2 regions of the Paenibacillus sp. EB106-06-01-XG199 genome follow, and region 1 is predicted to be linked to the other one. Evidence: a T-box and tRNA genes for the amino acid it is inferred to sense, from the RefSeq annotation. Region 1 holds a T-box; the other holds one or more tRNA genes.

The links. A T-box is a leader RNA that pairs with one kind of tRNA and senses whether it is charged. The one in region 1 lies ahead of metG (methionine--tRNA ligase), so its partner is inferred to be a tRNA-Met.
Region 2: it encodes a tRNA-Met, which carries the amino acid that the T-box ahead of metG (methionine--tRNA ligase) is inferred to sense. The anticodon was not compared.

Annotation. Positions count from the first base shown of each region.
Region 1 covers NZ_JBYTDQ010000002.1:594,093-609,345, forward strand. Annotated here, with positions in the region: gene gnd (NADP-dependent phosphogluconate dehydrogenase) at 1-146, opposite strand, end outside; gene AC3WT9_RS08615 (YkzI domain-containing protein) at 412-1,008, opposite strand; gene AC3WT9_RS08620 (DUF1054 domain-containing protein) at 1,318-1,941, shown strand; gene AC3WT9_RS08625 (MFS transporter) at 2,049-3,338, opposite strand; gene AC3WT9_RS08630 (aminotransferase class I/II-fold pyridoxal phosphate-dependent enzyme) at 3,428-4,903, shown strand; gene AC3WT9_RS08635 (DUF1292 domain-containing protein) at 5,025-5,348, opposite strand; gene AC3WT9_RS08640 (copper amine oxidase) at 5,440-5,991, opposite strand; gene AC3WT9_RS08645 (MBL fold metallo-hydrolase) at 6,159-6,896, shown strand; gene AC3WT9_RS08650 (DUF3892 domain-containing protein) at 7,065-7,301, opposite strand; gene AC3WT9_RS08655 (GNAT family N-acetyltransferase) at 7,387-7,830, opposite strand; gene AC3WT9_RS08660 (hypothetical protein) at 7,913-8,128, opposite strand; T-box leader at 8,288-8,553, shown strand; gene metG (methionine--tRNA ligase) at 8,765-10,429, shown strand; partial or broken gene AC3WT9_RS08670 (RNA-guided endonuclease TnpB family protein) at 10,560-11,473, opposite strand; partial or broken gene AC3WT9_RS08675 (helix-turn-helix domain-containing protein) at 11,492-11,809, opposite strand; gene AC3WT9_RS08680 (creatininase family protein) at 12,211-12,948, opposite strand; gene AC3WT9_RS08685 (NUDIX hydrolase) at 13,161-13,643, opposite strand; gene AC3WT9_RS08690 (NUDIX hydrolase) at 13,665-14,099, opposite strand; gene AC3WT9_RS08695 (cupin domain-containing protein) at 14,227-14,763, opposite strand; tRNA gene AC3WT9_RS08700 (tRNA-Val) at 14,900-14,971, shown strand.
Region 2 covers NZ_JBYTDQ010000003.1:756,649-771,901, forward strand. Annotated here, with positions in the region: gene AC3WT9_RS14180 (hypothetical protein) at 1-13, shown strand, start outside; gene AC3WT9_RS14185 (helix-turn-helix domain-containing protein) at 38-271, shown strand; gene AC3WT9_RS14190 (serine hydrolase domain-containing protein) at 347-1,672, shown strand; gene AC3WT9_RS14195 (YjcZ family sporulation protein) at 1,775-1,894, opposite strand; gene AC3WT9_RS14200 (hypothetical protein) at 1,999-2,187, opposite strand; gene AC3WT9_RS14205 (YmaF family protein) at 2,416-2,676, opposite strand; tRNA gene AC3WT9_RS14210 (tRNA-Ile) at 2,829-2,902, opposite strand; tRNA gene AC3WT9_RS14215 (tRNA-Met) at 2,950-3,026, opposite strand; gene AC3WT9_RS14220 (hypothetical protein) at 3,109-3,273, opposite strand; gene pyrE (orotate phosphoribosyltransferase) at 3,439-4,080, opposite strand; gene pyrF (orotidine-5'-phosphate decarboxylase) at 4,077-4,850, opposite strand; gene carB (carbamoyl-phosphate synthase large subunit) at 4,984-8,205, opposite strand; gene carA (glutamine-hydrolyzing carbamoyl-phosphate synthase small subunit) at 8,207-9,385, opposite strand; gene pyrC (dihydroorotase) at 9,516-10,793, opposite strand; gene AC3WT9_RS14250 (aspartate carbamoyltransferase catalytic subunit) at 10,919-11,827, opposite strand; gene pyrR (bifunctional pyr operon transcriptional regulator/uracil phosphoribosyltransferase PyrR) at 11,830-12,390, opposite strand; gene AC3WT9_RS14260 (GNAT family N-acetyltransferase) at 13,057-13,617, shown strand; gene AC3WT9_RS14265 (LL-diaminopimelate aminotransferase) at 13,679-14,932, opposite strand; gene AC3WT9_RS14270 (RluA family pseudouridine synthase) at 15,030-15,253, opposite strand, start outside.

The DNA.
Region 1 (15,253 bases):
TTGCCTTCCGCTTCGGCAACAAGATCATGTGTCTTCTCCGGGGAACGGTTGAATACCGATACGGTAAAGCCTCTGCTCTCAATGTTTAGAGCCAAATTTTTACCCATTACCGCTAAGCCAATTACGCCGATTTGTTGTTTTGCCATCTGGTCCTCCACCCTTTGCATCCTATATTTTTGTGAAATCCATTTCTCGCAGTATAAGAATACCACCCTTTGTCAGATACAGCAAAGTTCCGCCTGCGAAATAGAGATCAATTTCATTGACAAAGTCCTTAAGTTGAAGGAAATTGCTCACAATGACTATTTTAACGTTTTTACCGCCAGAAGTGAACCCCTGTCCACAAGTTGAAATACAAAGTTAGGGCACCCCTGCTGAGGGATGCCCTTAACCAAATGAAGCCGATCTTTGTTACCATTCAAGCATATTTAGCTCCCGTTGCAAAAAGCTGAGTTCAGCCATACAGGACTCTGCAAGTGCAGCATCTTCACTGCGAAGGGCCTCATTTAACCGGTCCAGCTGTTCATCAACCTCAATCCTCCGCTGGCGGATCCGCTCTTCTCCTTCACCGGAGTAAAAAAGCTTTGTCAGCTCCTGATCCGTGAGCATCGGCCCTTTCTGATACAGTACACGCTGCTGATACCCGGAAATTTCCACCAGACGGATCACTTCACCAAATAAAATATTCTCAATGATAATCTGGCGGTCACGGAAACGTTTGACTACGGCATGACCTCGCATATCGCCAATCAGCTTCTCCATCCATTCGGACAGGCGCGCATCACGGATCATATAATCGCCTACCAGCTTGTAACCATCCTTAATCCGCTGGAAGCGGAGCTTTACCAGCTTGCGGCCGGTGCGCACCGAAATCAAAAAAACACTTTCATTCTCACTCCAGTAAAGGGAATAGCCATCTTTTATCAAGTCCTTAATGAGATCCTGTATATGCTGTCGGTCAAACCGCAGCTCCAGATTGCAATACTCCACTTCGTCATTTTTGTTCACGGCACTCCCCCCTAACAGCTTTGCTTCTGCAAAACCAGCTTTATTAGCTTTTTTCCTAGGTAAAATTGACTGCCGGACCTCCACTTGCGATCTTAACTTTGCGTTCGTCTTACTCTTATTTTATACTTCATTTTATGTAGCGGTAACTTGGTTTATTGACTATTTTTACCCGTTTCCTGCTAATCCCAAACGCTTCCCGCTGTTTTTACTGGATTTAGAGGCTTTGAGATGGAAATATGCGGCAGCTGCAGCAATTTCAGCAATGCTTACATGCATGCGAATCTATCTTTTGAACAAGGAGACGCTATAATGCCATTTCAAGGATTTACACATGATGATTTTGCAGTATTTCAAATTGAGGGCCTGGAGCCGAGAATGGATGCCCTCATTGCCCGGGTGCGGCCTAAACTGAATGAGCTTGGCAACGAACTTGCTCCAGTCCTGTCCGCGCTGTGCGGAGAAGAAATGTTCCCGCATGTAGCCAAGCACGCCCGGCGCACCGTTCATGCCCCGAATGATACATGGGTGGCCTGGGGCCCGAATAAACGCGGGTACAAGGCTCTGCCGCATTTCCAGGTCGGTATGTTCTACAGCCACTTGTTTGTTGTTTTTGCCATTATCTATGAGAGCTCCAACAAGGGGGTCTTCGCGGATGCACTGGCGAAGCAATCTGCAGCTATCCGCGCCGGGCTTCCGGGAAGCTATTTCTGGTCGACCGACCACTTGGATCCTAAGGGAATCCGGGAATCAGACATGGACGACCGGCAGTTCGCCGAGCTTGCCCGCAAGCTGAAGGAAGTCAAGAAAGCCGAGATTACGTGCGGTCTGCGGATCGGCAAAGATGATCCGATTTTGTCGGATGAGGATAAGCTACTTGAGCTTATCCAGCAGACCTTCGAAACGCTGCTACCCTTGTACCGTATGTCCTTCTAGACACATACAAAGTCTATGGCTGCAATAAAGCCGCAGGTTGACGGATGATTCACTCCGTCAGCCTGCGGCTTTATTGGTGTCACCGGCCGATGCCAACCCGCTCCAGATCAGCTTGTTCCTGTCTTTAATTTTGTCCGATGGACAATAAGCAGATGCAGTCCGAACAGCAGCACCATCACAAATGAGCTGGCCAGAAAAGGAGCGCTATGGCTGACTGAATCCCACAGTCTGCCTGACAGTACAGGGCCTGCTACCATGCCGGAGCCTTGGAGTGTCAGGAAAAGGCCCCATACGGTGCCCCGCTCCCCCTTAGGCACCTGCAAGGCAATAAAGGCGTTCCAGGCCGGAAGAATAAGTGCATAACTAACACCAACCAGCGCAACAGCGCAGAAGGCCAGCGGCAGCCAGCGCACCTGGGAGAAGAAGGCCAATGAACCGGCTGCCAGCAGAAATCCAATGTTCAGAAACACCGTAGTCCCAATCCGGTCCACCAGTTTCCCGGCGGGAATGAGCGCCAGCACCGTGATCCCCCCACCGGCAATGAGCAGCAGGCTGAACTGATTCGGCGTGACATGCAGCTCCGAATGGGCAAACAAAGTCACTACCGGTGTCATAAGGCCGATGGCGAAAGCCTGCAGAAATAATGCCGGGAACAGCAGCCGGCTTACCTTCAGCGAGCTTCTGACCGCGTGCATCGTCCGCTTGAGGCTCTGCAGCGGCTGAAACGGTTTGCGCTGTTCTACAGGAACTTCTTCACTGTGGATGTCACGTACAACATGGGGAGCATGTCCACCAATTTTGGACGGGAGCAGCAGGGCAACGGCAGCAACAGCAGCTGCGCATCCCATAAGCACAAGAAATACCGTGCGGTAGCTTTGACCGCCATGATCCATCAGAAAATTCATCGTGATCGGCCCGATCCCGGTTCCGGCCAGCGAAGCCATCTCTACCGCACCCATCGCCGCACCGCTGCTGCCGCTCTTCGTAGAACCGGCCAGCTCCGTAATCCCTGTCATTGTGCAAGGCCACAGCGGGGAGGTTCCAATTCCAAGAATCAGGCAGGCTATGGATAAACTGACCGCATCTTTAGCATAGACAATCATCCCTACCGCTACTACCAGCAGCAGCAGGGCGCCCGTCATTGTCCAGCGGAAGCCGATACGCTCCATCACCCAGCCGAACGGGCTGCGGAAGAGGTTGTCCCCCAGATATTGCAACGCAAAAGCAAAGCCTACCACCGTTACCGACAAGCCGAGGATATTCTCCATATACACAGGCAGGAGGGCGACAAGCAGCGAGCCTTTCACAAATTCCACCAAAAAGATAATAGCCCACATTTCCATAATGAAGGGCGAGGCCAAGCTGATATGCATACGTTGTGCTACTTTGCCAGACATTAGATCACATCCTAGTATTATGTTGATTGATTTGTTATACTGATGCTTGCTTGAAAAAAACTATTCGCGAAAGGTTGTGACAGCATTAAATGGATCAACACCGTACTCCCCTCTTCACTGCTCTCAAAAAGCATGCCGCTGGAAACCCAGTTCAATTTCATATTCCCGGGCATAAGAAGGGGCTAGGAACCGATGCCGAATTCCGTGAGTTTATCGGCGATAACGCTCTATCCATAGATTTGATCAATATCGCACCGCTTGATGATCTTCATCAGCCTACCGGCGTAATACAAGAAGCTCAGAAGCTGGCTGCGAAGGCTTTCGGCGCCGACTATACGTATTTTAGCGTACAGGGCACGAGCAATGCCATCATGACTATGATCCTCTCTGTCTGCTCAGAAGGAGACAAAATAATTGTGCCGCGCAACATTCACAAATCCGTGATGTCGGCAATTATTTTCTCCGGAGCCAAGCCTGTTTTCGTCTCACCTGTTCAGGATGAGAATCTTGGGATAGACCACGGCATTACCACCAGCTCGCTGGAACGAGCATTAAGGCGCCATCCGGACGCCAAAGGAGTTCTAGTAATCAATCCAACGTATTTTGGCGTATGCGCTGACCTGCGTTCGATTGTTGACCTGGCCCACAGCTACGGGGTTCCCGTATTGGTGGACGAGGCACATGGAGTATTGATTCATTTTCATGAGGATCTTCCGGTATCAGCCATGCAGGCCGGTGCCGACATGGCGGCAACCAGCGTTCACAAGCTGGGCGGCTCCATGACGCAGAGCTCGGTGCTTAACGTGAATGCCAAAACCGGGCTGGTCAACCCGCAGCGGGTACAGACGATTCTCAGTATGCTGACAACAACTTCTACCTCATATATTTTGCTTGCGTCACTGGATACTTCCAGACGCAATCTGGCTCTGAATGGCCATGAAATGGCCGAGAGAACGATAGCCTTGTCCAATTATGCCCGGGAGGCCATCAACAACATCGACGGTCTGTATAGCTTTGGCAGAGAGATTCTTGGCACAGAGGCCACCTTTAATATTGATCCAACCAAGCTTAACATTCATGTCCGCCATTTGGGAATAACCGGTTATGAAACAGAAAATTGGTTGCGCCAAAAGTATAACATCGAAGTAGAACTAAGCGACATGTATAATATTCTTTGCCTGATTACGCCTGGTGATACCCAAGATTCCGTAGATAAGCTGCTTTCCGCCCTGCAGGTATTGTCAGCCATCCATTACAGCAAAGGTGAGATCTATGAGCTAAAGGTGCAGGTGCCGGAAATTCCACAGCTTGCCCTTATTCCAAGAGATGCCTTTTATGCGGATACTCAGGTAGTTCCGTTCCGCGAATCCGCAGGTTATATCATTGCGGAATTCATCTATGTTTATCCTCCGGGCATTCCGATTTTGCTCCCTGGTGAAGTAATTACCCAGGATAACATTGATTATATCATCGACCATGTGGAAATCGGGCTGCCGGTCAAAGGTCCGGAGGACCGCAGCATCAACTTTGTCAAGGTAGTCGTGGAAGCCGATCCGATCTCTTGATCGGCCGGCCTTCCGCAAAACATAGGCATTCATACAAAAACCCGATACTTTAGGTATCGGGTTTTTGCATACAAGCCTCAGGGCTGAATCCACGCAACCTCAGGCTGTGCTACACTGAAATCTATTCTTGCTGGGCAAGCAGCTCGTTGTAAGCTTGTTCAACGGCTTTCCATTCAGCTTCATCTTCAATGTTGTAAAGCACCATTTCTTCATCTTCTTCTTCCATGCGCAGAATGATGCCGTCCGCTTCAGGGTTTTCGCGTTCCAGCAACAGCGCGTATAATTTCTCGCCCACATCGAACGTTTCTACCAGCACCATTTCTACATCTTCGCCCTGCTCGTTCGTCAAGGTCAGCACAAACTCCTCGTGCTCATGGTCGTGATCATGTCCGCAACCGCATGCTTCACCATGTTCATGGCCATGCTCATGTTTGTGATCGCTCATTGAAATACCTCACTTTGAATTGAATTATCCTACATTTGGTATCGTAACACGTATGATAAGTTCAGGTCAATTTGAGGGCAGTGCAAAATACCTAATCTAGTGCAGTGATTACCTTCTCTGACACAAGTACGTAATCTACATTCTTGGAGGCTTTAATATAGAAGCCCACCCGGTACTTCCCGGACTCTTTAAAATCATAGGTGAACTCTGAGGTAGAGAACCAGAAATCTTCTTTTTTCGAACCGCCCAGCTCCTGCGACTGAATGTCCTTCACATTTCCCGATGGATCGGTAATGGCTACTTTTACTGCTGTGATGCTATCTGTCAAGCTGTCCACCTGTGACAACACCTTAAATTTGAGTTTTCCGATATTCACGTTACCAAATACATCATCGCCCTTATACAGAATAATCTGTACATTCGGCTTAAGAATGGTCACTTTGCCTGAACCGTCCCAGTTCACGACGCCTCCAGCCTCCCTGGCCGGGATATAAGCCTTGCCATCAATCAAATAGCCGCCATCAGCCATTTCCTTCCCATTGTTCCATACCCTGATTTTCTGATTTACAGCGTCCGCGAACAATAATGAACTTCCCATCAGGGAAAATACAACTACGCACAGAGCAACTTTTTTCCACCTCATAAGCAGAGACCCTCCAAATAATTCATGCTGTTAATATATACTGCCGAGGGTGACACAAGTTGCGCCGAAGTGCGATGAAAATTTCATTTCTGTCATCAAAATGTTACTATATTGAAAATATAACGTTAACCTGCTTTGGCAACAATTAGAACTGGAGGATTTTCGGTATGACTATACAACTGCAAATGATAGGTACGGGTGATGCTTTTTCCAATACCTACCATAATAACAACGGGCTGCTGCTGGATGGCAACTTCTCGCTTCTCATAGACTGTGGTGCTACAGCCCCGCTCGCCATGCATCAATTAGGGCGATCGTTCCGTGAGGTGAACGCGACGCTAATCACACATATCCATAATGATCATGTCGGCGGGCTGGAAGAGCTGGCAATAGAGTTGATGCAGGATAATAACCGAAAAATGCAGCTGCTGTTGCCAGAGACACTGCTCAAACCGCTGTGGGATCACATCCGCAAGAGCGCTCGCTCAAAGGAAGCCCGTGCAGATTCCCTCGAAGAAATGTTCAATGTAACCACCCTGCGTCCAGGTGAGTCTTACACCCTTTCCCCGGAAATTACACTGCAATTGATTCGCACCCCGCATATTCGCGGCCGGGACAGCTACTCGCTGCTGCTGAATAACGATATCTTTTACAGCGCCGATATGACCTTCCAGCCTGAGCTGCTGATCAAGCTTGTCCGCAAGCACGGCGTCCGGAAGATTTTTCACGACTGTGAGCTCAGCGGATCGGGGCAGGTTCATACTACCCTCCGGGAACTGATGTCTTTGCCTGATGATGTACGCAAGCTGATCTATTTAATGCACTACAGCGACCGGAAGCCTGAATTTGAGGGGATGACCGGAGACATGGAGTTTCTTGTTCAGCATGAGATATATGAGCTTTGAGGTTCAGTTTCCCGTATCTTTATTAACTGCAGTTTATAACCTTGAAGCTGCAAGTAGAAATAGAAGGATAACTTATAGCGTGAAGCATACAAATTCTTATATTTCAAAAAAGCCGGACAGGCAGTGTCAACTGACACTGCCTGTCCGGCTGTTCTTATTTATGCGGTTTTAGAATTGCGGCAGCTGATCCAGATTATTCGTGGGATCGCCATCCGCATCGCCACGGATGTATAACTCGCCATCTCTGCCTTTGAACACATTCACTCCGGCTATGCTTCCCGCTTGAATCTCCTGCAGCGCTTGCTGGTAGTCCAGCACACGTCCTGAAGAGGTCTGGAACTTCATCAGGTCGCCGTCACCGTTTCTTTGGGCCGCTGTAAACCGTTCACGTTCATTGTTCATCACTTAGGATCTACTCCTTCGCGCTCGGATTGGCCAATAGGCTCAACTCTAGCTTGCCCCGCTAACGAAAGAATATGTACTTTGAGGTTTAAAGCGTTTTCTGCATTCTCACATGCAAAATACCTGCATCATAGAATGGCTCTGGAGAGATCACTTCATACCCCAGCTTGTTATAAAAGGCTTCCGCCTGGCATTGTCCATCAAGGATGGATGATTCGAGGCCCAGCTCACGGGCAAGCTCCTCCAGCGCCAACAGCAGGATACGCCCGTATCCCTTGCTGCGGTAGTCTTTGTCGACTGCGATACGCTGCATTTTCGCAGTGCCTGCTTTATAATAAATCAATCTTCCGGTAGCTACCGGGAGACCCTCATCCATCAGCAAGATATGATGCACATTGTCGCCGATTACATCATACTCATCAATTTCCTCTTCTTCCGGTACCTTTTGCTCTTCAACAAATACTTTTTTGCGGATGTCCAGTCCCATCTGGAGCTGTTCATCTGTCGTTACATGTACGATTTCCGCCGCCATACTTCCACAGGTCTCCTCTCTTTATATAAAAACGATAGTTGACCCATTATACAGAATTTTCATTACGCTGTGAAGAGAGCCTTTATTCAACCGAATAGACCTCAGTGGAAATCGAGCGTTCGTATACATCCTCTAATACAGGCGATAAAGGGCTGTCTAAACCTTCAGGTTTTCCATCCAAACCAGTCATGCTCTGGATCTCCACAACACTCGGCGCCTGATAGGACGAAGCACATCCAACTGCCGTCAGAAGCAGCATTAAACAGACCACCGCTTCCCAAATCTTAATTCTGCGCATCCCTTTCCCTCCTATCGTCTTCTGCTCTACACAGCTTTGACGATTCGTGAGTTTATTAAACTGATTAGCGGTCTTTGATGAATCCAGATTCAAAAACCGCATTAATCGCTTGACTTCTACCGCGTTCCTGCCGTAAGATAACCATTAATTAGGATAACCACAAAAGCTAAGAAGAGAAAGAGTACCTTGGCCAATCTTTCACAGAGAGCTCCGGACGCTGAAAAGGAGCAAAGAAAATCCAAGGGAATATGGTCTCTGAGCTGCGCATCGAACCCCTCCAGGAGGGTTGTAGGCTGCGCCGGAACCCGCATCCGTTATCGTGCTAGGGTATACCCGCGAACAGCGGACGTACCTGAAGAGGTGAATGCCGCAAGGCATTGATGAAGTTGGGTGGTAACACGTGAGCACAGGCTCTCGTCCCTTTTGGGGACGGGAGTCTTTTTTGTTGCCCAAAAATGCTCCCGGGGCGAGTGGGAGTAAGGCTCACAAAACTTGAGCATATGCTTCCGAAGCGAGTTTTTTTCGAAGGACAATCTGGAAGTAACGCTCACAAAACTTTAGTATATGCTTCCGAAGCGAGTTTTGTTCGAAGGACAATCTGGAAGTAACGCTCACAAAACTTTAGGAGGAGATAAAATGTCCAATATCTTTATCGGAGGGGCGTGGCCTTACGCCAATGGCTCTCTGCATCTGGGAAGACTGGCAAGCATTCTGCCCGGTGACATTCTGGCCCGTTACCACCGGGCTAAAGGTGATCGGGTGCTGTATGTGTCCGGCAGCGATTGCCATGGTACACCGGTGGCTGTCCAGGCAGCCAAAGAGGGCGTAACGCCGGGTGAATTCGCCGACCGCTATCATGAGGAATTTGCGGAGTGCTTCGACAAGCTTGGTTTCACTTACGATTTATACACGCGGACAGATCAGGAAACCCACCACACGGTCGTTCGTGAGCTATTTCTTAAACTTCTGGACAACGGGCACCTGTACAAAAAGACAACGCTCCAGTGCTACTGCGAGCAGGATCAGCGGTTTCTACCTGACCGGTACGTGGAGGGAACGTGTCCGGTCTGCGGGCAGCAGGCACGCGGCGATCAATGCGATTACTGCTCCACCCTGCTCGACCCGTCCGATCTGCTGGACAGATCCTGTAAAATCTGCGGAACCCCTCCGGTACTGCGGCCTACAGAGCATTACTATCTTTCTCTTTCAAGCTTTCAAAAGGAACTGGCAGACTATGCGGAATCATCTCAGGGCTGGAGGGATAATGCCGTCCGGTTGACTCAGCGTTATCTGCAAGAGGGGCTTCAAGACCGCGCGGCTACCCGTGATCTTGATTGGGGCGTGGATGTGCCGGTAGACGGATTTACCGGTAAAAAAATCTACGTATGGATCGAAGCGGTCAGCGGCTATCTGTCCGCCAGCAAGCAGTGGGCCGCAGAGTCAGGAAACCGTTGGGAGGATTTCTGGCTGGAGAATCGCGACAGCGCCGCTGAGGATGGCAAGGCAACTTCTTATTATGTGCATGGGAAAGACAACGTGCCTTTTCATAGTCTGATTTGGCCGGGCATATTATTGGGAGTGGGCGGATTGCATTTGCCTGACCGTCTGTTTGCCTGCGAGTACATGACGCTGGAGGGGCAGAAATTCTCTACCAGCCGCAACTGGGCGGTCTGGGTACCGGATATTCTAAGCCGCTATCAGCCGGATTCAATCCGGTACTTCCTGATTGCGAACGGCCCCGAGAAGCGTGATACCGACTTCTCCTGGAGGGAGTTCATCCACAGCCATAATGGCGAGCTGCTCGGTGCCTTCGGCAATTTTGTAAACCGCAGCCTGGCCTTCATAAATAAAGCCTTCGGGGGTTGTGTGCCGGAGGGAATACTGGAGCCTAAGTGGAGAGCGAACTTCGACACCTTATACGCCGAAGCCGGCAGGCTGATCGAATCCGGGAGTTTTAAGGAGGCTCTGGAGTTTATCTTTGGTTATATTCGCCAAGCCAATAAATACTTTGATGAACAGAAACCCTGGCTGCAGATCAAGGAAGACCGCAACACCTGCGGAGATACCCTCTACACCTGCGTACAGATCATTGCTAATCTGGCTAATCTGCTGAATCCGTTCATTCCTTTTTCCTGTGATGAGCTCCGCATCTTCTTGTCCCTTGATGAGGCTGGATGGCAGCAGTCCTCTGTTCAGGCAGGACAGAACATCCATGAACTGAAGCTGCTCTTCGAACGCATTGATACTGTACGGATTGAAGAGGAAACAGCCCGGCTGGAGAGCCAGATGCTAAGTAACTAACCCTTTTGAATCTCCACCACTTAGCTGACGCTTGAAGGAGGGATTCTTGCGAACAGAGGAGCAACCTCCTCTTATGGGCAAGCGACCCCTGCGTTCCCGCAGTTCTACGTTTTATTTTTATAGGTAATTGCTATACCGCTAACTGTTTGATATTATGAGCCGTATTTTCATCCCGATCATGGTGTGTTCCGCAAGCTACACATGTCCATTCTCGAATCGAGAGGTTCTTCACTTCGGGATGGATCGTGCCGCAAACGTGGCACTGCTGACTGGTCGGCTCGAAGGTGCCGGCAACCCGGAGGGTTCGTCCATACCAGGATGCTTTATACGTGAGTTGTCGCACCCATTCGCCCCAGGAGGCATCAGCGATGGACTTGGAGAGTTTGGGATTTTGAATCATATTCGCCACACGCAGATGTTCGATGCTGATCGTTTGGCACTCACGGATCAGCTTCGTTGTCATCTTGTGGAGAAAATTGTTCCGTGAATTTGCAATGTGTTCGTGAATACGGGCAATGTGTTTCTTGGCTTTCTTCCAGTTGGAGCCCCCTGGTGTGCGTCTTGCCAAACGCCGCTGCCATAGCACAAGCTTTTTCTCGTATTGACGGTAAAACCTGGGGTTGGCAAAATGCTCCCCGCTTGAGCACACAGCGTATTCCTTAAGCCCCAAGTCAATGCCGATATGTGCATCTGCTTGACAAAATACTTATCGCTGGCGTTTTGCCGTACCGTAGCGGACAGTATACGACCCTCCAGCTTCCGAGAGTTGGCGAAACGCATCCAGCCGAGCTTGGGAAGCTTCAATCGGTTGCCTTCAATGGCGATATTTCCGTTCGTGAATTTCGTGGTGTAGCTTTGTACTGGATGCTTCCGGCTTTTGAAGCGCGGAGCTTGATTTTGCTTTTTGAAAAAGCGGTCAAAGCTATCTGCCACATGCCGAACGGCAGACTTTAAAGCAATACTATCGACTTCTTTGAGCCAGTCATATTGTGTTTTTAGGACGGGGAGCTGTGTCGCACAGGTCTGATAGGACAAGCCTTTGCCCCCTTTTGTAGTATTTTCTTACAGTATAGCACATATGTTCGCTGCCTCTTCATTCCAGGCAAGAACCTCGGAACTTTCATTGCTGATGAAAGACGGATAGGGCAGCTGCCCGATGATTTCCCTCCACTGCGGATTAAACGTTGTACTAATAGAAGAGACAGCTGCACGCTCATGGGGATTCCATAGCTCGAACAGATGTTGCTGCTCATCCGGCGTCAGCTGCAGTGCCCTCCCGATATTCTCGATGATATCCCTGGATGCGGTTACTTCTCTGCCCTGCTCCAGCCAGGTATAATAAGTTGCACTGACACCTGCCAGCATAGCGACCTCTTCCCTTCGAGTCCCTGTGTTCTTCGTTGGCTATTGGATGCTTTAAACCCTGCCTGTTCAGGCTGAAACCGGTTTCGGCGCGATTTCAGATAATCGCCGAGCGTTTTGGCTTTACTATTCGCATTAAGCATATACAACCCCTTCTCACTGAATCATTACGATCCATTTAATTTAACACGTTCCATACTTAAACCTTTGTCCGTGCTTGCTTCCCTCAACGATCCACTAGCAGCAACTATCACGGAGTTAAGGCGTCTATTTTAATGAAATTCCATTAATTGTTATCCATTAAAACGGATGTTCATCATTGAGCAAGCCTGCACGTTATGTGTCCCACAGCGTCAGAATAAAAAAAGCGCCCGAACAGTTATAAATGCAACTGCTGCGGACACAATTTTGTTCAACTTTTACTGAGCTAAAGCAATTCCCTGCAGCATTGCTGCAATGGCTTCAACGGAACCGTTCCACAGCTTCTCGCCAAGATCCCTACTGGCATGGGTTGGGTCACCTATAACGCCTGTTGTGGAATATTTGCCAAAATCCAGATTGGGATCATCCCATTCCGGCTCACTGCTGCCAGGATTAAAAATCTGCGCTTCCCTAATATCCTCAGGATGCTTATAAAGTCCCAGAGAAGTAGTGAAGCTGTCTGCATGACCACCCGGAATGTCGGGATCAGCATGCCTGCACCAGATCTCATGAAACGGATGATGGGGAAAATCTACCTTGGCTTTTCCCTCATATTCCTGATTGAACCTTACTGCCAGATTGCCCAGCAAGTGACCGCCGCAGCCGCGAAAAATAACCAGCTGTCTAAAGCCTTGGTCCACCAGGGAAGTCAGAACAGCGTATATTACATCTTCATACAGCTTCTGCGGAATATCGATAAAGCCGTATCCAAAGCTGCGGTGCTCCGGTGTAGGTCCAAAAGGAATTGTCGGTATCACCAGGGACTTGACTCCATATTTCAGTTTGGCCTGCTGCGCTGCTTCAATGGACAGCTCTGTGGCCAGCCATGTATCAAAATCAACGGTGGAGTGTGGACCCTGCTGCTCCGTACAGCCCGTCGGAATAATTGCCAGATAACCTTCCGCTGCTTTTTCTTTAATTTCCAAAAAGGTGAGCTTTCCGTATTCGACTGTCATTTGAATTTCCCCTTAGGTTGTCTAATAGTAATTAGTCGAAGCGAGGTGTTTGTTTATGCGCAGATTTTCATTGTGGCTGCCCTCCTAACCTTTCTTGCCGCAGGCCTTCTTCTGGATTTCCTGATCCATATCCTTAACATGAAACGAAGACAGCGCTTTAGCAACATTTGACCCTGAACGAGAAAAGAAGGCTAGCTACAGCTATCGAAGCTCTATACCTTCCGTTTCAGCGAGACGGCAAAATCCGGTTTGGTCTCATAGGCAATGTAGGATACTGTCCCTGCAAAATCCAAATAAGCCTGATAACGCGTGCGGATCGCCGGGCTTGTGATCTTGTCCAACACAAGCTCCTTAGCCACCCAGCAGCTTTCCGACGTTTCCTCTGAAACGGCAAGTTCTCCGCCCACCGGTTTACATACATAATCCAGCATTACTTTCGTCGGAACATCGGTGATGCCGTCATGCCATTTGTACATTCCCGTATTCGAATACACTCCGATCAGGTGAGAGACCTCGGTATCTATTCCGCTTTCTTCCTGAATCTCCCGGATGAGTGCATCCATCAGATTCTCTCCGGCCTCCACTTGCCCACCGGGGAATACCCAGCCACCATGAAATGTTTTGACCAAAAGCACTTCTCCCTGCTCATTCTCCACGATCCCGCCGACAGCCACAATATGAGTTGGCATAGCCATGTTATTAACCTCCCATGATCTTTATAGTTGAATATTGCACTGCTCAGCAAATTCATTGATTTTGGACAGCAATGCAGGATAGATCATCGGATAGGTTAACTCTTCCGGCACCTCCGTGAACCCGCATATTTCTTCCATTTCATAGGCCGGCAATTGTCCGAACTTATTAACGGTGGCCAGGTAGAGCTTTCCGAAACTATCCGGCATTGACTCTCCGGTAACCGAATAAATACTTATTGGAAATAACGTATAGTCTTCCGCTCCTGTCTCTTCATACAGTTCTCTTGCCGCTGCTTCATCAGGCGTTTCATTCTCGTCAATATGTCCACCTGCAAATTCCCATGTGGTCTGTCCACGCTGCCGAGCTAATATCCACTGCTCATTATGCCTTACGATAATAACGACGTAGGTTAGATTTTCTTCCTTTATTTCCGTTTCGTGTATAGTAACTTTCATTCACAAACATCTCCTTAGTCGGCAAAACCGATAGAGTTTTGGTGCATTACCGGATGCGACGTTCCTATTATCTCTGGTTTTAACCTATGTATAGAATGCCTTGATATTTCTTCCAACAGGAAAAGAATCACTCACCACTGTCTTCTCCCCGCTTCTCCTCACCCTTGCCCTGAGCGTTCAATTGCGCCCATATCTCCCGGGTCAAATCTTCGCCTTTATAATAGTCCACCCTATCCTCCGTTTCATACAGCTCTTCATACGGCAAAATATTGATTTTCCCGGAGTCAGGGTATTCCGCAACATCCAACCCGTTATTCGTCCGTAAATCGAGATAGCGGCAAGGCGTCTCCGTATGATTGAACAGCTGATGCGCACCTGATGGACCGGTTTCGAAAAATACCGTATCGCCCTCATGGACTTCCTGTAACCCGGCGGGAGTTCTTAACATAGCACCGCCCGCCAAAATCACAAACAGCTCTTCAGCATTTCTATGAAAGTGATACGGATACGAGTACTTGCCCGGGTCCAATGACCGGATATCAAAAATCAAATGCTTAGATTCTACCATCCCCGCCAGCTTCTCGCTGGTGTGCCAAGCAAATTCCGGAACCGGAGACTGCCTTTGTTTAAAAGAGATATTCTGTTCATTGAAAATGGTCGCCATGGAATTACTCCCTACGCATAAGTTATTTTAATCCGAGCATAGAGACTATGGAACAAGTTGTAAGTGAGTAAATTCATAGGCCGTGAAAAAAACATTGCCATCTCCTCACATCCTGTGGTATTATAAATTTCGTTGCAGGACGGTAGCTCAGCGGGAGAGCACTATCTTGACAGGGTAGGGGTCATGGGTTCGAACCCCATCCGTCCTATACTGCATCACTACGTAAAACTCCTTATTTTATAAGGAGTTTTTTCTTTTCTATCCCCACTCACATCCCACTTTTACCGCGTGAAAAATTGATTTGGGGACGGATTGGGAACGGAATTGAAAAAAAGAGTTACCATAAAGGCAACTCAATTGAAATTGATTTGTGTAGTTGTTAAATTATTATTTTTACTGACTTCTTTGTGATGCCTCTAGAGTGCTTAGCCAGTATTTCAATCCGTATGGACGAGTATCCTATATATATATCTCACAAATTCCCGTTAAT
Region 2 (15,253 bases), on a different contig from region 1:
GAACAGACCCTGACAAACATATACCTTTTATGAATGCATCAGTGAACGGCAGCTGAGGAGAATCTTCTATGAACGCACCGGCGTAGGCACCAAAACCTTTACGCGCATCATGCGCTTTCAAAGCGTTCTCGGGATGCTGAACAGGATGGAAGGCAGCAAATTGACCGCTGCAGCACTGCAGACCGGATATTATGATCAGGCTCATTTCATACATGAATTTCAAAGCATCTGCGGGCTGCTTCCCAGCGAATATATCAAAAGCTTGAACTAAGCCTGTCCGTTTTTTACAATTCAGCTATTGTCATGTCTTATACAATAGAGCAATACAGGAATTAGGAGGCTAGACATGACAAACATACAGTTCAGGCTCGAACAATACATGCAAACCTGGGAGGATGCGGAACGCTTTAGCGGAACCGTGCTGGTTGCCCAGGGAGATCATATTTTATTGGAGAAGGGATATGGATACGGAAATCATGAGTATGCCCTGCCGAATACACCCTCCACTATTTATAATATAGGCAGCATCACTAAGCTGTTCACGGCAGCGGCTGTAATGCAGCTGTATGACCGGCAGAAGCTTCGCCTGAACGAGCCCATGGAATATTATTATCCCGGCTATAGACACGGAGACCGCATCACCATTCATCATTTACTGTCCTCCACCTCGGGGATACCGGATTATACAGAGCTGAGCCAATATAGTTCAAGAGACCGGCTTTCTGCCGAGAGCATTCGGGAGTGGTTAAATCACGAACCGTTGCAAGGTGAACCTGGACAGCAAGTGCAGAAGAGCAACTCGAATTTTGTCTTCCTCGCCAGAATCGTTGAGATGGTGTCGGGCATGGAGATCGGCGCTTATTACGAGAAATTTTTATTTGCACCGCTCGGACTTAAGCATACCGGAATAAGCTGCAATGAGGAGATTCTCACCAATAAGGCATACGGATATTCCTGCTCGGGTGAAGGCGTAGTCTGTGCAGAGTATTACGATATGACTGGTGCCTTTGGAAGCGGATTTCTCTATTCCACTGCGGCCGATTTGTTCACATGGGTCAAGGCGCTGGGCAGCGGCACAATAATAAGCAAGGAAGCCTATGACCGTATGCTTTCTCCTTACGGATATTTGTGGTACCTGGAGGCTTCGGTGGGATATGGCTGTTGTGTAAAGGGCGAGCCTGTAGAAGAAATGTTTATGGACGGGAATATTTATGGATACACCTGCACCCTGCAGCAGTACATATTAGGGGATTTCACCATAATTGTACTCAGCAACAACGATGCCAGCCCTGTAGCCCGCCTTGTAAAGGGCCTGAGAAGCATTCTGTACACTGGGGCGACCTCCATAATAGTCAAACCTGAACTTGCGGACGCCGCGGACTATGAACAATTTAGACACTTCGCGGGGGTGTACTGCTTTCCGCCAATGGGCTGGCATTTTACAATTCATTATGAAGAAGGCCTGCTGTATGTAGACCGGCTGTTCAATCAGGAGTTCAAAAAAAAGAAGTTCCAGCTTAAATTAGTTGCAGATACCGCGGAAGCAGTAGTACTGGCCTGTGTGGTGTGTGACAGCACCTTTACTTTTCATAAGGCTACGGAAGTAAAGTCCCAACAGGTAACCTACAGTTTCGATACCTTGAACCTGCCTTATGAGAGATCCGGCGAATAAAGCCGGTAAAACAATAAAGCAGCGGAAGCCTGAGCAGGAATAATACTCTTGGCAGCCGCTGCTTTTTTGTGTCTGTACTTTAGGAAACCGGATAAGCAGAAGTTACAGCCAGAATGATTTGGTAATAATTACGAGCAGAATAAACAATACCAGAATTGCCGCAGTCGATGTGCCCAAACCGCCTACAGGACCAACATTTTCTCCGCAACCACATGAACCCATTTCTCATTCCTCCTTCAAAAGTGAGTACAGCATAGAATATGCAGAATGCTCTTCACTGCTTGGGTGAAATGGAAATATGTTGTTGTGTACTCAGCCGGTCTGGTTTATTTATCCGCCATGAATGTTACGTATGTTGCTGCTGCAAATACAACAACCAGCACCAAAGAAATGACACCCATAATCCGTTCATTTTTCCAGGCACGTATTGTGTTTGCAATATATAGGATCATGAGCCCTGCCATCATTAGCGACAGATTGATGCCCGTTATAAACAACACAACAAACCCTATCATTACACAACCCCAAATAATCATGAACCACAAAGGATAATTTTTAAAGATCGTTTTAAACATTTTTCCGTCTGCCTCTATTCCATCTCAAATTTATACTTCCCTATAATCTCACAATCCAGTCTCGCTAGCAACGGAGGAAGTTTGTCCGGCAGCCGTAAACCAAAAAAGGACAAGCTCTTAGAGCCTATCCTTATCCATATAGAACACATAATTCCATATTGATCCAATTTATACGAGAGGTGCTTGAATCAATGTTGCGAAATTGAACTTGTGTACGTGACCATCATTTAAAGTAGTTTGACCTGTAACAAAATGCATATGGCTTGCTCCTGCCCGAATCGCTTGTCCTGTAACACCTGCGAACCGGTGGTTGTGCCGATCTGCACCTTCTTCAGCCAGTTTAGTGCTCCCTTCAAATTCATGTACGTGTCTCTGTGCCTGGGTTGAGCCTGTTCTTATCTTCTTTATTGTAGGCCGTTTCTTCTTCATCCATTGTCTGCCTCCCTAAAATTATGCAACTTCACATCATCTTATTTAAGACAAACTCGGATAGGTGCACAGCCATTATCAGGTCTTTTCTGGATTCAAAAAAAAACCACAACATAGCAAAAACCCCTTGCTAGGCAAGGGGTTTAGTGAAGTGGGCCCTACAGGACTCGAACCTGTGACCAATCGGTTATGAGCCGACCGCTCTAACCAACTGAGCTAAGGGCCCGGATCTAAAGTATCCGTATGATAAACAATGGCTGCAGGAAAATAAATTGGTTGCGGGGGCAGGATTTGAACCTGCGGCCTTCGGGTTATGAGCCCGACGAGCTACCGGGCTGCTCCACCCCGCGTCAGTAATCATATTCAAACAGCGACAATAGTTAATATACAATATAGCAGGCACTAAAGTCAAGGATGATTTTGTTAATTTATTCAGGGCAGGAAACGTACCCCGTAGCGGCCCTTGCGGGAGCGATAAATTTCCACAAATCGCGGATCATGATAGCCGTAAATCCAACCGTCCTGCTCCAGCCTCTTGGCCAGGCAGCCTGCTTGAAATCTCGTCCTGAACAGCTTCGCGAAGTATATCCAGTTCATGATGCCTTCTTCTCCTTTGTTACGATAATGGATGTCTTCCTTCCCTGAAGTTATCATGCCCAGTTTATAAAATATAAGCCGCAGAATACGGTATCCGCCAATAAAAAAACAGCAGGCCCTAACCTTGCGGTGAGGGCCTGAGAAACATTGCCGGATACAATTCTGCTACACGCCGAACGAGGCCGGATCTTTGCGCCAGGACTGCAGCAGCGCTACATCGCTGTCAGCGATTGTGCCTTGACTCAGTGCTACATCAATCAATGTGCTGTAGTTGGACAAGCTTTGCAGCGGCACACCAGCTGCCGCAAATGCCTCAGTGGCCCGGTCCAGCTCATAGCTGAAGATGGCCAGCACGGCCAGCACCTCTCCTCCGGCTTCCTGTACGGCCTGCGCCGCCTTAATCGAGCTACCGCCGGTAGAAATCAGGTCCTCAATCACAATGACCTTCTGTCCGGGAGAGATAATCCCTTCGATCTGGTTCTGTTTGCCGTGGCCTTTCGCTTTGTCGCGGATATATGCCATCGGCAGATCCAGCTTGTCGGCCACCCAGGCCGCATGCGGAATCCCCGCAGTGGCTGTGCCCGCAATCACTTCAGCGTCCGGATAGCTGGCTCTGATCAGCTCTGCGAAGCCATTGGCAATGTAGCCGCGAACTGCCGGGAAAGATAAGGTCAGTCGATTGTCGCAATAGATCGGCGACTTGATGCCGGAGGTCCAGGTAAAAGGCTCCTGCGGACGCAGCGCCACTGCCCCAATCTCCAGCAGATAGCTGGCGACTTGCTGGCTTTTATTCGATAATGTGCTCATGCTTGAGTCATCTCCTCAATAATAGATAGTGCGGCTGCGCGCGGATCCGCCGCAGCCGTAATAGGCCGGCCCACTACAAGGTAGTGGCTGCCTTGCCGGATAGCTTGTCCCGGCGTCATCACCCGGGACTGATCGTCCAGGGAAGACCCTGCCGGACGAATGCCCGGGGTAACCGTGCGGAACTCCGGGCCGCACGCGTCAGAGATCGCCGCCGACTCCTTAGGTGAAGCTACCACACCGTGCAGGCCGGCCTCAGCCGCCAGCTTGGCGTAACGCACCACGGTGTCCGCTACATTCCCGGCAATGCCAATCTCGCTGTTCATCACTGCCTGACTGGTGCTCGTGAGCTGTGTCACTGCGATAATCAGCGGCATTCTCAGGGACGGGTGCAGGCTGACCGCCTGGGCAGCCCCGTCCAGCGCGGCAGCCATCATAGCCGAGCCGCCGGAGGCGTGTACGTTGAACATATCCACACCGAGCATCGTAAGGCTCTCCGCCCCACCCCGCACCGTATTGGGGATATCATGCATTTTGACATCGACGAACACAGAATAACCGCGGGCCTTCAGTTCTCTGATGAAGTCTGGTCCGGCTGCATAGAACAGCTGCATTCCAACCTTCATGTAACAAGGAATGCCTTCCAGCTTCTCAATGAGCAGTCTCGCTTGCGCTGCATCAGGATAATCCAGGGCAATCATCAGCCGCTCAGCCATTTCATCCCGTCTGGTGATTTCTCCGACATTCTCGTGTTCAAGCTGCTGTGGGTCCATCTGTTTCACGTACGGATCAGCTCCTTTGGTCATTTTTTAACAGTTACCGGGTCCCCGGGCATAGCGGAACGGTCTGCGATAACGCAAACCGTTCCTGTGGCATGCCCGAAAGGGCTACTCATACATCTATAGGTTATTGTCCGACAAAAGCGGGCATGGACTGGGACGAGAAGTTGATCGTCTGCAGCATGATCAGCAGCGCCGTTACCGTATCCAGTGAGGTCATACATACGACACCGTTCTCTACCGCTTCACGGCGGATGCGGAAGCCGTCACGCTCCGGCGTTTTACCTTTAGTCAGCGTATTGAAGACAAAGTTGGCCTGACCACCGCGGATCAGATCAAGGATTGTCGGCTCTCCTTCATCCAGCTTGTTGACATTCATCACGTTCAGGCCTGCCTGCTCAAGGGCATGCGCCGTGCCGCCGGTGGCAATGATTTTGTAGCCCATGGCGTGGAAGCCCTTCATCAGCTCAACTGCCTCAGCTTTGTCTTTGTCTGCTACCGTAACGATGATTGCTCCGGTTGCCGGAATTTTCATGCCTGCTCCGATCAGACCTTTATAGAGCGCTTTGGCATACAGCTTGTCGCGGCCCATGACTTCGCCGGTCGACTTCATTTCCGGCCCTAAGGTAGGCTCTACTCTGCGCAGCTTGGCAAAAGAGAACACCGGCACTTTTACCGACACATAGTCGCTTTCCGGCCAGAGGCCTTCGGTGTAGCCATCGTCTTTCAGCTTGCCGCCAAGAATGATCTTGGTAGCCAGATGGGCCATAGGAATGCCGGTTACCTTGCTCAGGAAAGGAACCGTACGCGAAGAGCGCGGATTCACTTCGATCACATATACTTCATTCTGGTAAATGACGAACTGGATGTTGACAAGGCCAATCGTTTTCAGTTCCTTGGCTATCTTGATCGTGATTTCGCTTATTTTCTGCTTCAGGCCTTCATCCAGATATTGCGGCGGGTAGACAGCGATGGAGTCACCGGAGTGGACACCCGCACGTTCTACATGCTCCATAATACCAGGGATGACCACGGTCTCGCCGTCGCAAATCGCGTCAACCTCGACCTCTTTGCCCAGCATGTAGCGGTCGATCAGCACCGGATGCTCCGGATTCACCTTCACCGCTTCAACCATGTAGCTCAGCAATTCCGCATCGTTGTAGACAATCTCCATTGCACGGCCACCCAGTACATAGGAAGGACGTACGAGTACCGGATATCCCAGCGATTGAGCTGTTTCTACGGCTTGACTCACATCGGTTACCGTCTTGCCTTTAGGTTGTGCAATATTCAGACGGGCCAGAAGCGCTTCGAATTTCTTGCGGTTTTCAGCTTCGTCGATGCTTTCCAGACTGGTACCGAGAATATTTACACCGGCTGCAGCCAGCGGCGCAGCAAGGTTAATAGCAGTTTGTCCTCCGAACTGGACGATAACGCCAATCGGATTCTCCTGGGCGATGACATTCATGACATCCTCGAAGAATAACGGTTCAAAATAGAGCCGGTCCGAGGTGTTAAAGTCGGTCGATACCGTTTCAGGGTTGTTGTTGATGATTACAGCTTCATATCCGGCTTTCTGGATCGCCCAGACCGCATGTACGGTACTATAATCGAATTCAATCCCCTGACCGATCCGGATAGGTCCGGACCCGAGCACGATAACCTTCTGCTTGTCGGAATGGATAACCTCATTCTCCGTCTCATAAGTGGAGTAGTAGTAAGGTGTAGATGCTTCGAACTCAGCCGCGCATGTATCTACCATTTTGAAGACCGGAGTTAGTCCCTGCGCAAGGCGCATAGCACGAACATCCACTTCCTTCGTCTGAGCTCCGCCCGGCCGGCCTTCCGCCCGGATCTCGGCAATTGCCCGGTCAGTGAAACCTTTGCGTTTCGCTTGATACAAGGTTTCGGCACTCAGCGTCTCTTCACTGCGCAGCACATCCTCGAAGTTCACCAGGCCTTCAATCTTGGACAGGAACCACCAATCAATGCTGGTGATATCCTGAATCTCCTGCAGGCCGTAGCCGCGGCGGAACGCTTCCGCGATCAGGAACAGCCGCTCGTCATCCGCTTTGGCAAGACGATCCCGCAGCACGCTGTCTTCCAGCTGCTCTGCGCCCGGCAGACGGAAACGGTGGACACCGATTTCCAGGGAACGGACTGCTTTATGAATCGATTCTTCAAAGGTACGGCCAATCGCCATGACTTCGCCGGTCGCTTTCATCTGCGTGCCCAGTTTACGGTTCGCCGATGTGAACTTGTCAAACGGCCAACGCGGAATTTTGCTGACGATATAGTCCAGTGTTGGCTCGAAGCAGGCGTAGGTCTGTCCTGTAACCGGGTTAACGATTTCATCCAGCGTGTAGCCGAGAGCGATTTTGGCTGCCATTTTGGCAATCGGGTAACCGGTCGCCTTCGACGCCAGCGCCGAGGAACGGCTGACCCGGGGATTTACTTCAATGACATAATATTGATAGCTTTGCGGATCAAGCGCGAACTGCACGTTGCAGCCGCCTTCGATATTCAGCGCACGGATGATCTTGAGTGACGCGCTGCGCAGCATTTGGTATTCGCGGTCGGACAACGTCTGACTCGGTGCCACAACGATACTGTCGCCAGTATGTACACCGACAGGATCAAAGTTCTCCATGTTGCAGACAACGATACAGTTGTCGTTCGCGTCCCGCATAACCTCATATTCAACTTCCTTCATGCCGGCGATGCTTTTCTCCACCAGACATTGACCGATCGGGCTGTAACGGATACCCGCTTTGACGGTTTCACGCAGCTCTTCCTCGTTGTCGCAAATGCCGCCGCCGGTTCCACCGAGCGTATAGGCTGGACGAACGATCAGCGGATAGCCGATTCCTGCGGCAAAACCCATCGCTTCTTCCACAGTGGTGATAATCGTGCTCTCTGGTACTGGCTGATCCAGCTCGCGCATCAGATCGCGGAACAAATCACGGTCTTCTGCCTTCTCGATGGATTCCAGCTGTGTGCCCAGCAGCTTCACGTTCTCCGACTGCAGCACACCTGCGCGGGCCAGTTCCACGGCCATGTTCAGGCCGGTCTGTCCGCCCAGTGTCGGCAGCAGGCCATCCGGGCGTTCCTGGCGGATAATCGCCGTAACAAACTCAAGTGTAATCGGCTCGATGTATACCTTGTCGGCCATATTGGTATCGGTCATGATCGTGGCCGGGTTGCTGTTGATCAGCACTACCTCCACGCCTTCTTCTTTGAGTGCCTGGCAGGCCTGTGTTCCTGCATAGTCAAACTCGGCAGCCTGGCCGATGACAATCGGGCCGGAGCCGATGACGAGAATCTTTTTAAGTTTATCGTTCTTTGGCATGTTATAGAGCTCCTTTCACGGCTTCAAGCTGTGCTTTGGGTTGTGGTGCCGTGATTCTGGCATTTGCGGCAAGCTGGGCCTGGCGTGAGCCTGCTGGCGTTTTCGCTTTGTGATCAGCAATCATTTGCAGGAAACGGTCGAACAAATAGCTGCTGTCATGCGGTCCCGGCGCCGCCTCCGGATGGTACTGCACCGAAAATGCGGGGTAGCGGGTATGTTTGAGTCCTTCGACTGTCTTATCATTGTTGTTGATATGTGTAACCTCAAGCTCGGTATTGACAACTGAATCCTCGTTAACTGTGTAGCCATGGTTCTGCGAGGTAATGAAGCAGCGTCCGCTTTCCAGTTCCTTTACCGGGTGATTCCCGCCACGGTGGCCGAATTTAAGCTTCTCTGTGTCGGCGCCGCAAGCCAGGGCGAACAATTGGTGACCCAGGCAGATGCCGAAGATCGGGTATTCGCCGAGCAGCTCGGAGATCGTGTTGACGGCATACGGCACGTCTTTAGGGTCCCCAGGGCCGTTGGAGAGCTGAATGCCATCCGGGTTCAGGCGGCGGATCTCATCTGCAGTCACATCATGCGGCACCACTACAACATCACAGCCGCGGCTGTTCAGTTCGCGCAGGATACCGGTCTTCGCGCCGTAATCGACCAGCACGATCCGTTCTTTGTTCCCCGGGCTGCTGTACGTTTTGGTTGTAGATGTCCGGGCTACCTGATTGCGCAGCTCCTCAATGGTCGTGTCGCCCATCATTTCCATGAGCTCCTCCACACGTTTGTTGGAAGTGGTTAGAATGGCCTTCATCGTACCGTGGTGGCGGATAATGCGGGTCAGCATCCGCGTGTCGATCTCGCTGATTCCGGGAATGCCATATTCCTTCAGCAGGTCATCCACGCTGTATTCGGCGCGCCAGTTGCTTGGCACTTCCTCATGGCGGCGTACAACAAAGCCGTGTACAAAAGGACGCACAGATTCGAAATCATCACGGGTAATGCCGTAATTTCCGATCAGCGGATAAGTCATGGTGACGATTTGCCCGCAGTACGAAGGGTCCGACAGCACCTCCTGATATCCCGTAATTCCTGTGTTAAAAACAACCTCGCCCGTCTTTTCGCCTTCAGCGCCAAATGCGGTGCCTGTAAACAGCGTTCCGTCCTGTAGCAGCAATCTCGCCTGCATTCCCATCCACTCCTTCTTGTTTCTGTAGTCTGATTCTATGCCTTGCATCATTAGCGGAGTGTAACGCGCCAAAATGCCGCCGCATGTTCACCTTGCCCCATACAGCCGGCATCTTCGCTCCACCAGTTCATTAATTAGCTTTAGTCCAAACCGCTGTGCCGTCTACCCATGTCATAACCGGCCAGCCTTTAAGCTTCCATCCAGCAAAAGGAGTGTTGCGTCCTTTGCTGGCAAATGAAGCCGGATCTACTTCCTGCTCCTCCTTGAGGTCGATCAGCGTCAAATCGGCAGGGGCCCCAACCGTTAGATGGCCTGTATTCAGCCGGAACACCCGGGCCGGATCAGCGGTCATCCGCTGCACCAGCAGGGACAGATCCCATTTGCCGGTTGCCACAAAAGCGGTGTAGAGCAGCGGGAATGCTGTCTCAAATCCGACAATACCAAACGGTGCAAGCTGCATGCCTTTCGCTTTCTCTTCTTCACTATGCGGCGCATGATCGGTCACGATGATATCCAGCGTCCCGTCCAGCAGACCCTCGATGCAGGCTTCCACGTCGCGGCGCGAACGCAGCGGCGGGTTCATTTTCCAATTGGCATCCATGCCCGGAATGTCATCCTCTGACAGCAGCAGATGATGCGGACATACCTCCGCGGTCACCTTGATGCCGATTTGTTTGGCCTGGCGGATCAGCCGCACCGATTGTTCTGTGCTGACGTGGCAGACATGATAATGAACACCGGTTGCTTCAGCCAGCAGGATATCGCGTCCGACATGGATCGCTTCCGACTCGTTCGGGATGCCTTTAAGGCCATGCGCGGTTGCGAACTTGCCTTCGTTTACCGCACAGCCCTCAACCAGCGAATCGTCCTCGCAATGCGCGATTACAGGCATATCCAGCCCGGCAGCCAATTTCATAGCATCCTTCATCATCTGGGCAGTCTGTACGCCTACTCCGTCGTCCGTGAAACCAATGGCTCCAGCTTCCTTAAGTGCGGCAAAATCGGTCAGCTCGCGTCCCAGCTCATTTTTCGTGATCGCCGCATAAGGGAGCACCTTCACCAGTCCGGCTTCGCGCGCTTTGTCCTTCACAAACTGTACGATTTCCGGACTGTCCGTTACCGGGCGTGTATTCGGCATGCAGGCGATAGTAGTAAATCCGCCCTTGGCAGCCGAACGTGCTCCGGTTTCTACCGTTTCCTTATGCTCAAAGCCAGGCTCGCGGAGATGCACATGCATATCAATCAGTCCCGGGATCAGCAGTTTGCCTTCGGCTTCTATGATTTCAGCGGATTCGTCGAGCACATCCAGATTACTCTCAATTGCGGAAATTATGCCGTCCTGAACTACGATATGTCTAGTCTCTAACTCGCCTTCCTGGTTGAGCACGCTGGCGTTTCTTATGATCACGGTTATGATTCTCCTTTTACCTGCAGGCCGCAGCCGCAAGCTCTCTGATTATTATATAATAAAAATTCAACTTTGTGTATATTTATTAGTGTGTTTATGTCAGCTTTTTTTAACTTGAAGAGTTCTTATTGAAGGGCTCTCTCCATCACAGCCATCCGTACAGGCACGCCGTTGGACATCTGCGGAAAAATCCGCGACTGGCTGCTTTCGACCACTGCGTCATCAATCTCTACGTTGCGGTTCACCGGAGCCGGATGCATAATGATCGTGTTCTTATCGAGCCGGGCCGCCCGTTCTTCCGTCAATCCATACTGTTTCCGGTATTCCTCAGCAGACAGCAGTATGCCGGATGCATGGCGCTCAAGCTGAACCCGCAGCATCATGACCACATCAGCCTGAAGCGCTTCTTCCATACTCACATAAGGAGCGTAGGCAGCAAGTTCCGGCGCCTGCATATTCTCCGGTGCGCAGAACTGCACCTTGGCCCCCATTTTTGTCAATCCCCAGAGGTTCGAGCGTGCAACCCGGCTATGCATAATATCCCCGATAATCGAAACTTTGAGGCCCTTCAGCCCGCCAAAATTTTTGCTCATTGTATACAGGTCCAGCAGCGCTTGCGTCGGATGCTCGTTATTGCCGTCTCCGGCATTAATCAGCGGAATGGACACCTTCTCGGCCAGCTGCTGCAGCACGCCCGCAGGCTTCAAACGCACAACTCCGGCATCGATCCCCATTGATTCCAGTGTGCGTACTGTATCGTAGATCGACTCGCCTTTTTCTACACTGGAAGCCGCAGCCGTGAAATTCAGCACCTGAACGCCAAGGCGTTTCTCGGCCATTTCGAAGGAAAAGCGGGTGCGCGTGCTGTTCTCAAAAAACATGTTGGCAACAAAATGTGATCTCAGTACCGGGGTCAGCTTCTCGGCCTGATTGTCCCAGTACGCTGTTCTCTCCAATAACTCACGGATTTCCGAGCTGTCCAGCTCTTTAATCCCCAGCAGACTGCGTTCCTTCACCTTGGTTGCCGTCATCATTGTTATCGTTCCTCCCGGTTTGAAATAATGTAAACTTCATCCTTGCCGTCGAATTCGGTCAGCGCCACTTCGATCTGCTCATGCCTGGAGGTAGGTACGTTCTTGCCGATGTAATCCGGACGGATCGGAAGCTCCCGGTGTCCACGGTCAGCCAGTACAGCGAGTTGGATCATCCTTGGCCGTCCGCAATCCATCAGGGCATCCATCGCCGCGCGGATTGTGCGTCCGGTGTACAGCACATCGTCGAACAAAATCACTTTTTTGTCGTGGATGCCGCTGACTCCTTCCGGCAGGGTCAGGTAGCTCTTCACTACCGCCCGGTCCATCTCTTCGCGGTCATCGCGGTAATGTGTGATGTCCAGCTCGCCGTAAGGAATATCAACACCTTCAATTTCCTTGATACGTTCTGCGATCCGCTGGGCCAGGTAAATGCCGCGTGTCCGGATGCCTACCAGCAGACAATTCTCGATACCTTTGTTTTTCTCCAAAATCTCATGGGCAATGCGCGACAGCGCGCGGCGAATTGCCGTTTCATCCATAATGACATTTTTCTCAGTAACCATAATCCGTCATCCTCCTGCTTGTACGCCCGTTCAAGCTCCCGGAAATCAAAAAACTCCTTGCCCAAAGCAGGCAAGGAGTGAAATCCGCAGATTCAAAAAGATGGCGTGTCCGCGCGCATAAAAAGACCCTCCGTACTCATACGGATTCCTTCCTTAAGTCGCGAACCTCGATTCACGTTACCTTGCCAGCCTCACGGGACTGAATTAAAGGCGCATATTCATTTAACAGAATTATGACAGAAGTCATGGCTTGTGTCAAATGGGAGGCAGTGGAACTGAAAATATTAGATTGTATAGGTGAGAGGACGCAGGCTGCGGGAATGTTTGGACTTTCGGCCGCTGTTAGATTTGGATTTCTTGATTGATACCGCTGCTATATAGATTCAATTTAAGATTTACCCATTTTGGTCGAGGACGTAACTACGGTGAATGTTTGGACTTCCGGCCGCTGTTGTCACCAGATTTCTTGATTTTACCCGCTATATGCGGTGGAAATCCGGTGACAAAGGCGAACACATTCGCTCCTACAGTTCCAAAATTCCCTCCGCAGCTTCCACCTAAACGTGAAATTTTTCAGTTTAAAAGAAAGAAGCAAAAAGAACGCCAGCTGCTGTAATAGCTGCAACTGTTCGTCTTTGATATGATGAAGACCGGAGGCGACTGATAATGGAACTGGAATTTATCACAGCTGCGCATTGGAATGATAGCTTATGGGAGTTAATTGAACCCATGTACCTGGAGGCTTTTCCAAGTGGAGCTAAACCGGCAGGAATAATACACAATATGCTGGACAGAGGAATAGCGTATTTGCATGCTGGCTTAGCTGATGGACATATTGTAGCAATGGCTGTAACCGGGATGGTTGGAGGGACGGCCGACAAGCGGCTTATCATTGACTATCTGGCAGTTGCCAAGAAGTCACGCGGAGAAGGCCTCGGCTCATTGTTTCTGGAAAAAATCATTCACTGGGCTGAACAAGTGCATAAGGCCGGTGGAATCATCATTGAAGTGGAAGCCGGAAATACAGCTGCGCATCTTGAGCGTATTCATTTCTGGGAACAGAACGGTTTCAAGCTGACACCGTATATCCATCAATATATTTGGGTGCCGGAGCCGTATCAGGCAATGCTGCGCCCGCTGAAGCAGGGGGTTGCTGCCGAAGATAACGGGGAGTCCTTATTCCGTTATATTAACAAATTTCACAGAAAATCTTACCGCCCGTCTTGAGCGTGCTGCACTAAGAAGCCGCCGCAGATTTCTCTGCGGCGGCTTCTTGTTGCCCGTTAGTTTAGAATTCAAATTCAACGTCGCTGAGGCGTCTTTGAATTTCGGAGATTACACGTTTCTCTTCCTCTTCACCTTTGGCGATAAAGGTCACGGAGAAACGTACGAATGGACCTGCATCATCCCAAGGCACGGTGGAGATCAGCTTCTCGCGGATCAGGAACTGCGAGAAATCTTCGCCGGATTCGAAACGGCGTCCGCCTTTGATACCCTTTGGTGCAGCTACATAAAGGAAGAAAGAACCTTTCGGTTTCTCTGCCTTGAAGCCCAGGCTGTTCAGCGCGTCCACCAGCATGTTGTGGCGGCGGGAATACTTGGCAGCAATCGCTTCAGTAATCTCAGGGTGTTCCAGACCGTAGGCGGCAGCCTTTTGAATCGCGATGAACTGGCCGGAGTCATTGTTGTCCTTCACATCGCTGAATGCTTTCACGACCAGCGGGTTGCCGGCAACGAAGCCGATTCTCCAGCCTGTCATGTTGTAAGACTTGGAGAGCGAGTGCAATTCTACGCCGACATCCTTTGCGCCGGGTACGGACAGGAAGCTCAGCGGCTTCACACCGTCATAAGTCAGCGCTGCATACGGAGCATCATGGATGACTACGACGTCATATTTTTTGGCCCAGTCTACAACGGCGCTGAAAAATTCAGGAGTTGCGCTGGCACCCGTAGGATTATTCGGATAGTTCAGGTAGAGCAGCTTCGCTTTGCGGGCGATATCTTCCGGAATGGAATTCAGATCAGGCAGAAAGTTGTTCTCTCTCTTGAGTTCCACCGTATAGACTTGTCCACCCAAATATTTGGTGTGGGTACCCAGTACCGGATAACCCGGAACCGTCATAATGGTGATGTCGCCCGGATTGATGAAGCAGGATGGCAGCATGGCTAATGCCGGCTTCGAACCGATGGAATGCACAACCTCGTTTACAGGGTCGATCCCCTCTACACGAAATACATCCTTCAGGTAAGCTGCAGCGGCAGCTTTGAATTCAGGAATTCCGTTGTCGGAATAGCCGCGATTTTCTTCTTTGGCCGCTTCAATGGCAAGTCTTGCAACAATGCCTTCATCCGCCATCTCGTCAGGTTCGCCGACGCCCATATCAATCAATTCAATATTAGGAAAATCCTGTTTCGCCGATGCTTTGGCGCGTTTGATTTTCTCGAATTTGTAAATGGCTGTATCTTTGCCGTAGTTCGCACCGCCGATGCGGTCCGCAAAATTAGTCTGAATGAAAGTCTCTTGATACTGTTCGATACTCATAATTTTGTTCTCATCTCCTGGCTATTATTAAATATATCATTAAATATGAAGCAAAATCGTCTCCAAAACCATGGATTTATGATCACTTCATTTGTACTTATCTGCTGCGCAGCGTAAACAGCACTTCTTCCATATCTGCCGGAATCGGTCTGCTGAACTCCATATACTCACCCGTGGAAGGATGCTTAAAGCCCAGTACGGCGGCATGCAGAGCCTGTCCGTTCATCATAATCCCCTTGCTGCGCCCGTATACCGGATCACCGACCAGCGGATGCCCGATAAACTTCATATGCACGCGGATCTGATGCGTCCGTCCGGTCT